Regions from separate parts of the Nonomuraea longicatena genome, predicted to be linked through region 1. Evidence: predicted binding sites of a transcription regulator. Region 1 holds the regulator's gene; the other holds the start of a gene.
The links. Region 1 encodes HrcA, which represses chaperone genes, less so after heat shock. Its sites were predicted from a motif close to TTGGCACTCTCNNNNNGAGAGTGCCAA; they were not measured.
Positions count from the first base shown of each region.

Region 2: a site for HrcA is predicted at 2,585-2,611, ahead of groL (chaperonin GroEL). Genes of this name have one in related genera too.

Region 1 covers NZ_BAAAHQ010000015.1:172,744-176,953, reverse strand. The annotation lists gene ABD120_RS16330 (16S rRNA (uracil(1498)-N(3))-methyltransferase) at 1-385, opposite strand, end outside; gene dnaJ (molecular chaperone DnaJ) at 494-1,633, opposite strand; gene hrcA (heat-inducible transcriptional repressor HrcA) at 1,645-2,655, opposite strand; gene ABD120_RS16315 (hypothetical protein) at 2,800-3,636, shown strand; gene ABD120_RS16310 (DUF3097 domain-containing protein) at 3,654-4,210, shown strand, end outside.
Region 2 covers NZ_BAAAHQ010000040.1:29,349-33,558, reverse strand. The annotation lists gene ABD120_RS30835 (HelD family protein) at 1-787, shown strand, start outside; gene groL (chaperonin GroEL) at 848-2,476, opposite strand; gene ABD120_RS30825 (cold-shock protein) at 2,783-2,983, opposite strand; gene ABD120_RS30820 (MoaD/ThiS family protein) at 3,218-3,493, opposite strand; gene thrC (threonine synthase) at 3,516-4,210, opposite strand, start outside.

The DNA.
Region 1 (4,210 bases):
GCCACTTGCCGAGCGCCTTGGCCGCCTTGTCGCCGCGCCACTGGGTGATGCTGCGCGAGGCCGCCCAGGGGACGATCACGTCCACGCCGACCTCGGTCATCATCTCGACGGCCAGCTCGCCCCTGTCTCCCTTGGGCAGTGCCTGGACGACGACGATGCGCGGCGCGGGGGCGGGCACGGTGTAGCGCCTGAGGACGTCGAGGACGAGCCCGTCCTTCAGCGTCTCGCGGACGACGCACTCGCCGACGGCGCCCGCGCCGTCGGTCAGGTCGACGCGCTCACCGGGGCGGATCCGGCGGACCGCCGCCGCGTGCCGCCCCTCTGGCCCCTCCAGCACCGCGTGCGCCTCCGCCACCGCGTCCACGAGAAACACCGGCACGCTCACGCTTCCCCCAGTAGAACCATCGTCATCGATACGGCCCGCCCGCCCCGCCGCCACCCGCCGTACTGCGGCGGGTGGCGGCAGGTCGGCCGGGCCGTAATGGATGATCGGTCAACGGCCGTTGAACGCGTCACGCAGGCGGGAGAAGAAGCCCTGCTGCCCCGGGGCGAACTTTCCCGGCGGACGCTCCTCTCCCCGCAGCTTGGCGAGTTCCCGCAGCAGTTCCTCCTGCTGCGGCTCCAGCCGCAGCGGCGTCTCCACGTTCACATGGATGAGCAGGTCGCCGCGCCCCGACTCGTTGAGCCGCTGCACCCCCCGCCCGAACATCGAGATGACCTGCCCGGACTGCGTGCCCGGCCGCACGTCCACCTGCTCGGTGCCGTCGAGGGTCTCCACCGACAGCACCGTGCCGAGCGCGGCGGCCGTCATCGGGATCTGCACCGTGCAGTGCAGGTCGTCGCCGCGCCGCTCGAAGATCTCGTGCGGGCGCTCGACGATCTCAAGGAACAGGTCGCCGGGCGGGCCGCCGCCGGGACCGACCTCGCCCTCCCCGGCGAGCTGGATGTGGGTGCCGTCCTCGACTCCCGCCGGGATGCGAACCTTGATCGTCCGCCGGGTACGCACCCGGCCGTCGCCGGAGCACTCCTGGCACGGCGTGCGGATGAGGGTGCCGAAGCCCTGGCACTGCGGGCACGGCCGCGAGGTCATGACCTGGCCCAGGAAGGACCGCGTGACCTGCGAGACCTCTCCACGCCCGCCGCACATGTCGCAGGTGTCCGGATGGGTGCCCGGCGCGGCGCCCGCGCCGTGGCAGACCTCGCACACCACGGCGGTGTCCACGATCAGCTCGCGCGTGGTGCCGAAGGCGGTCTCGTTGAGGTCGAGTTCGACGCGGATCGTCGCGTTGCGCCCGCGCCTGGCCCGCGAGCGCGGTCCGCGCCCGCCGCCGGCCTGCCCGAAGAAGGCGTCCATGATGTCGCTGAAGGGGAAGCCCGCCGCGAACCCGCCCGCGCCCGCCCCGGCACCGGCCCCTCCGAAGGGGTCGCCGCCGAGGTCGTACATCTGGCGCTTGCTCGGGTCGGACAGCACCTCGTACGCCTGCGTGATCTCCTTGAAACGCTCCTGCGTCTCGGGATCGGGGTTCACATCAGGGTGCAGCTCGCGGGCCAACCGGCGGTACGCCTTCTTGATCTCGTCCTGACCGGCGTCTCGCCGCACCCCGAGGATGCTGTAATAGTCGCTGTTTGCCACTTATCGACCTCTTAGGAAGCAGCCAGAATCTGGCTGACGTAGCGTGCCACTGCGCGCACGGCGCCCATCGTCACCGGGTAGTCCATCCTCGTGGGGCCGAGGACGCCCAGCCGAGCCAGTTGCCTGTCGCCAGAACCGTATCCGGTGGCGACGATCGACGTGCCGTGAAGGTACGGGTTTTCCGCCCCGATCCGCACCGTGAGCGCGGCCGGGATGTCCGATGTCTCGCCGAGCAGGCGCATGAGCACCACCTGCTCCTCCAGGGCCTCGAGAACGTCGCGCAGGCCGGTGGTGAAGTCGGCGCCGGCCAGGTTGGCCGCGCCCGCGAACACGATCTTCTCGTCGTGACGCTCGACGAGCGTCTCAAGAAGCACGGACAGGATGGTGGCCGCAGCGGGGCGGTCTTCCGCGGCCAGCCGTTCGGGAAGGTCGGCCACCAGGTCGGGCACGGCCGCGAGGCCGCACCCGTCGAGGGTGGCGTTGAGCACCGCGCGCAGGTGCGCGATGCGCTGGTCGTCCACGATCTCGGGGAGTTCGACCACACGCTGCTCGACGCGGCCGGTGTTGGTGATGACGACCAGCATCACGCGCCGGTCGCTCAGGTGGACGAGTTCGACGTGCCGGACCGTCGAGCGGGCCAGCGCGGGGTACTGCACCACCGCGACCTGCCTGGTCAGCTGTGCCAGCAGGCGGACCGTGCGGGTGACCACGTCGTCGAGGTCGACCGCGCCGGCGAGGAAGGTCTCGATGGCCCTGCGCTCGGCCGCCGACAGCGGCTTCACCTGCGAGAGCCGGTCGACGAAGAGCCGATAACCCTTGTCGGTCGGCACCCGGCCCGCGCTGGTGTGCGGCTGGGTGATGTAGCCCTCCTCCTCCAGCGCGGCCATGTCGTTGCGCACCGTCGCCGGGGAGACTTTGAGATTGTGACGTTCGGCCAGCGCCTTCGAGCCCACCGGTTCGTTGGTGGACACGTAGTCCTCGACAATGGCCCGCAGGACCGCGAGCTTACGGTCGTCGAGCACGTGCGCACCTCCTGCCTCTTCCCTTACAGAAACGCCAGATCTAGCACTCTGTGGTCCCGAGTGCCAAGTGTACGGCTCCCGCCCACAAGGTGCGATAACTCTCGTGCTGGCGGCTCACGATCCACTGCACCACACTTGACGGATATGAGTGACGATTTCCGGCAGGGCCAGGGTTGGCAGCAACCGCCGCAGCCGCCCTACGGCCCGCCACCCGGCCCCCACGTCCCTCCCGGCGGGCCCCGGCCCTATGACCCACCCGGCGCCCCCCAGCCGCCGTACGGGCCTCCGAGCGGCCCCCAGACCCCCTTCGGCCACCCCGGCGGGCCACCGCCGCCGCCGTACGGGCCGCCCGGCGGCCCCCAGCACCCCTACCCCCATCCCCCGCACGGCGGCCCGCAGTACGGGGCCCAATACGGGGCCCAATACGGGGGCCCGCCACCCGCGCAGGTGCGCCCGCCCCTGTGGTGGATCGCGGCCGGCTGGGCGGTCGCGGCCGTCTGCGTGATCACCGGGATCGCCCTGTTCGTCACCGGCACCGTGGGCGGCCTCGTCGACTCGGCGCCCTCCAGGACGTTCGCGCCCGGCGAGTCGGTCACGCTCACGATCGACCCCGGCGAGCAGCCCGCCCTGTACGTCCAGAACACCGGCCGCCTCACCTGGGAGTGCCGGATCGGCAAGGACGGCAGGCTGGTCACGACCAGCGACCAGACGCTCACCTCCGACGGGGTGACCTGGGCCATGATCGCCCTGGTCAACGTCCCCGCCAAGGGCGACTATCCGATCGTGTGCACCGTCCAGGAGCAGGTGCGGACCAGGTTCGGGCTGGGCCGCAGCCTCGCGGCCGGAGCGGGCGGCTTCTTCGGCGGGCTCGCCGCGATGGTGATCCTGCCGATGACCGGCATCGTCGTCGGCGCCGCCGTCAACGTCGTCGTGGTGGTCCGCCGCAACGCCCACCGCAGGCGCCTCGCGGCGGGCGGGTGATTTGCTACGGTCCCCGTGTGTACGACGGCGATGTACTGGCGGGTAACTGGCGGCGTCCCGGCAAGGGCAAGATCCCACAGGTGCCCGCCGAGGCGGACCTCGTGGTCGAGGACGCCGACAGCGGCTTCTGCGGCGCCGTGGTCGCCTGCGACAAGGAGGCCGTGACGCTGGAGGACCGCTTCGGCAGGCGCCGCCTGTTCCCCCTGGCGCCCGCCGCGTTCCTGCTGGACGGCAGAGCGGTCACCCTCGTACGGCCCGCCCCCGCCGCGTCCTCCGGTCCGCGCCGCAGCGCCTCCGGCTCCGTCGCGGTCGAAGGGCTGCGCGCCCGCGTCGCCCGCGAGAGCCGCATCTACGTCGAGGGCGTCCACGACGCCGCCCTCGTCGAGCGCATCTGGGGCCACGACCTGCGGGTCGAGGGCGTCGTCGTCGAGTACCTGGAGGGCGTCGACGACCTGCCCGCCATCGTGGCCGAGTTCGAGCCTGGAGCGGGCAGACGGCTCGGCGTCCTGGTCGACCACCTGGTGCCCGGGTCCAAGGAGAGCCGGATCGCCGCGCGGATCGCCTCACCCCACGT
Region 2 (4,210 bases), on a different contig from region 1:
CGTCACCGCCGAGGAGCAGGCCGCGCTGTTGTGGGCCAAGCCGTACCGGGGGTGGAAGTCGGCGCGTTGGAGCGCCGCGGACGCCGCGCTGCTGGACGAGCTGGCCGACCTCATCGAGCGCACCCCCTCCCTCGGCCACCTCGTGGTGGACGAGGCGCAGGACCTGTCGGAGATGCAGCTCCGGGCGCTCGGGCGCCGCTGCCGCAACGGCTCGGCCACCGTCCTCGGCGACCTCGCCCAGGGCACCACTCCGTGGTCCACGACGTCCTGGGAGGCCGTGCTCACCCATCTGGGCCAGGACAGCGGCTCGGTCACGGAGCTGACGCTGGGCTTCCGCGTGCCGCGCGAGGTGCTCGACTACGCCGCCCGGCTGCTGCCCTCCGTCGCTCCCGGCCTCGCCCCGCCGCGCTCGCTGCGTCCCGGCACGGGCTCCCTGTCCGTACGGCAGGACGCCCCGCTGGCCGACACCGTCCGCGACCTCCTGACCAGGGACGGCTCGATCGGGCTGATCGTCCCCGACGCCCGGGTGGGCGAGATCTCGGCGGAGTTGTCCGGACTGCCGCACGCGGTGCTCACACCGGACAGCACCGGCGAGGAGCAGCGCCTGCTCGTCGTGCCCGCGACGCTGGCCAAGGGCCTGGAGTACGACCACGTCGTCGTCGTGGAGCCCGCCGACATCGTGGCGGCCGAGCTGCGGGGCCTGGCCCGCCTCTACGTGGTGCTGACCCGGGCGGTCAGCTCGCTGACCGTCCTGCACGCCAAACCGCTGCCCGCCCAGCTCGGCTGACGGGCCCGGAACACAGAAAACGGGCGGACCCTGCCGGGCCGCCCGTTTTCTGTGAAGGACTTAGAAGTCCATGTCACCGCCGGGCATGCCACCCGCCGGAGCGGCCGGGGTCTTCTCCGGCTTCTCGGCGATGACAGCCTCGGTGGTCAGGAACAGCGCCGCGATGGAGGCGGCGTTCTGCAGTGCCGAGCGCGTCACCTTGGTCGGGTCGAGAATGCCCGCCTCGAACATGTTGACGTAGTCGCCCGTGGCCGCGTTGAGGCCCTCGCCCGGGGTCAGGTTGCGGACCCGCTCGACGACGACGCCGCCCTCAAGACCGGCGTTGACCGCGATCTGCTTCAGCGGCTCCTCCAGCGCCTTGCGGACGATCGCCGCACCGGTCGCCTCGTCGCCCGACAGCTCAAGCTTGTCGAACGCCTTGGTGCCCGCCTGGAGCAGAGCCACGCCACCACCGGCGACCAGGCCCTCCTCGACGGCCGCCTTCGCGTTGCGAACGGCGTCCTCGATGCGGTGCTTGCGCTCCTTCAGCTCGACCTCGGTCGCCGCGCCCGCCTTGATGACGGCCACGCCACCGGCCAGCTTGGCCAGGCGCTCCTGCAGCTTCTCACGGTCGTAGTCGGAGTCGGTGCGGTCGATCTCCGCACGGATCTCGTTGACCCGGCCGGAGATCTGGTCGGCGTCACCGGCGCCGTCGACGATCGTGGTCTCGTCCTTGGTCACGACGACCTTGCGGGCGCGGCCGAGCAGGTCGAGGGTGGCGTTCTCAAGCTTGAGACCGACCTCCTCGGCGATGACCTGGCCGCCGGTCAGCACGGCGATGTCGTTGAGCATTGCCTTGCGGCGGTCGCCGAAGCCCGGGGCCTTGACGGCGACGGACTTGAACAGGCCGCGGATCTTGTTGACGACCAGGGTCGCCAGGGCCTCGCCCTCGATGTCCTCGGCGATGATCAGCAGCGGCTTGCCGGACTGCACGACCTTGTCGAGCAGGGGCAGCAGGTCCTTGTTGGCGGAGACCTTGCTGTTGACGATGAGGATGTACGGGTCTTCGAGGACGGCCTCCATGCGGTCGGGGTCCGTCACGAAGTACATCGAGGTCATGCCCTTGTCGAAGCGCATACCCTCGGTGAGCTCAAGCTCCAGGCCGAAGGTGTTGCTCTCCTCGACCGTGATGACGCCTTCCTTGCCGACCTTGTCCATCGCCTCGGCGATGAGCGTGCCGATCTCGGTGTCGGAGGCCGAGATGGAAGCGGACGAAGCGATCTGCTCCTTCGTCTCGACGTCCTTGGCGAGCTTGGACAGCTCCTCGCTGACCCGCTCGACCGCGGCCTCGATGCCCTTCTTCAGCGCCATCGGGTTGGCGCCGGCGGCCACGTTGCGCAGACCCTCGCGCACCAGCGCCTGGGCGAGCACCGTCGCCGTCGTCGTGCCGTCGCCGGCCACGTCGTCGGTCTTCTTGGCGACTTCCTTGACCAGCTCGGCGCCGATCTTCTCCCACGGGTCCTCGAGCTCGATCTCCTTGGCGATCGAGACACCGTCGTTGGTGATGGTGGGAGCGCCCCACTTCTTCTCCAGCACGACGTTGCGGCCCTTGGGACCCAAGGTCACCTTGACGGCGTCGGCGAGCTGGTTCATGCCGCGCTCGAGACCGCGCCGGGCGTCCTCGTCAAACGCGATCATCTTGGCTGCCATAAGGCTAGACCTCCCAGATGCAGGGTGGCTTCTCAAGGACCGAGCCGATGCCCGCGACGGCACCGGGCCTGCATCTCCGTGCGGCAGGCCCCGATCGTCTCGATCCGGTTGGCACTCACCTGCGGGGAGTGCCAACGAACTGTTTAGCACTCTACCTGGTCGAGTGCAAGCGAGAGCCACCCTGCCGCAGGTCAGGCCCGACCTCCGGGGAGATCGGACCTGCCCTGTGAGTCGAGGAAAGGTGTGTGGCAGTTCCGTACGGACTGCGCTGCCGTACGTGCTGCCGGTTGGTACCAGCTACGCGGTTCAGACAGTACGGACTGACTCCGCCTGCGGCCCCTTCTGGCCCTGCGTGATCTCGAACTCAACCCGCTGGCCTTGCTCGAGAGAACGATACCCGTCCATCAGGATCGCGGAGTAATGGACGAATACATCCTTTCCACCGTCGACCGCGATGAAGCCGTAGCCCTTGTCCGCGTTGAACCACTTGACGGTGCCCTGCGCCACTTCCGACTCCTCTTACTGGGTTCAGGACCCCACCCATTCCTTTGTGAGATCCACGAGCGCCCGCCTTTTCCGGAAAACTGGCAGACGATCGCCCTCGACCATACCTGTGGCATGCCGTTGGGCAACAGAGTCAATCGGCAAACTGCAGATTTCATCCTTTGAAGAGTTGAATTTTCCAGAAATGACAAGGGGCACTCCCGTTCGGGAGTGCCCCATCGACAGGGGGTTGGGGGGTCAGCCGCCCGCGACCGCCGGTATGATCGAGATCTCGGCGCCCTCAGGGGCCGCCGTGTCGAGTCCGTCGGCGAATCGGACGTCCTCTTGCCCAACGTAAACGTTGACGAAACGTCGAATCTTGCCCGATTCATCCAGAATGCGGGCGCCGATCCCGGGGTAGTCCGCGTCCAGCTTCTGAAGGACCTCGCGAAGCGTCGAGCCCTCGCCGCTGACTTCCGCGTTACCCCCAGTGTACGTGCGCAGAATGGTGGGAATCCGCACAGAAACGCTCATGCTAAAACTTCCTTTCAGGTGCTCAGATCGCGCGGAACGCGTCGAGGGAGGGGCGGATGACCGCGCTGGGTGCGGCGATCGACGACACCGCGTCAAGGGTCTTGAGGCCGTCACCGGTGTTGAGCACGACGGTCTCGGCCTCCGGGTCGAGCGTGCCCGCTTCGACGAGCTTCTTCAGCACGCCCACGGTCACCCCGCCCGCGGTCTCGGCGAAGATGCCCTCCGTCGCGGCCAACAGCTTCACCGCATCCACGATCTCGGCGTCGGTGACGTCCTCGACGCCCCCGCCGGTACGGCGCGCGATGTCCAGCACGTACGGCCCGTCCGCCGGGTTGCCGATGGCCAGCGACTTGGCGATGGTGTCCGGCTTGACCGGCTGCACCACCTCGTGCCCCGCCTTGTAGGCCGCCGACACCGGCGAGCACCCCTGCGCCTGCGCCCCGAAGATCTTGTAGGGGGTGTCCTCGACCAGCCCGAGCGCCACGAGCTCCTTGAAGCCCTTGTCGATCTTGGTGAGCTGCGACCCGGAGGCCACCGGGATGACGATCTGCTCGGGCAGCCGCCAGCCGAGTTGCTCGGCGATCTCGTACGCCAGCGTCTTGGACCCCTCCGCGTAGTAGGGCCGCAGGTTCACGTTGACGAAGCCCCACTTGTCGCCGAGCGGGTCGCCGATGAGCTCCGAGCAGAACCGGTTGACCTCGTCGTAGGTTCCCTCGA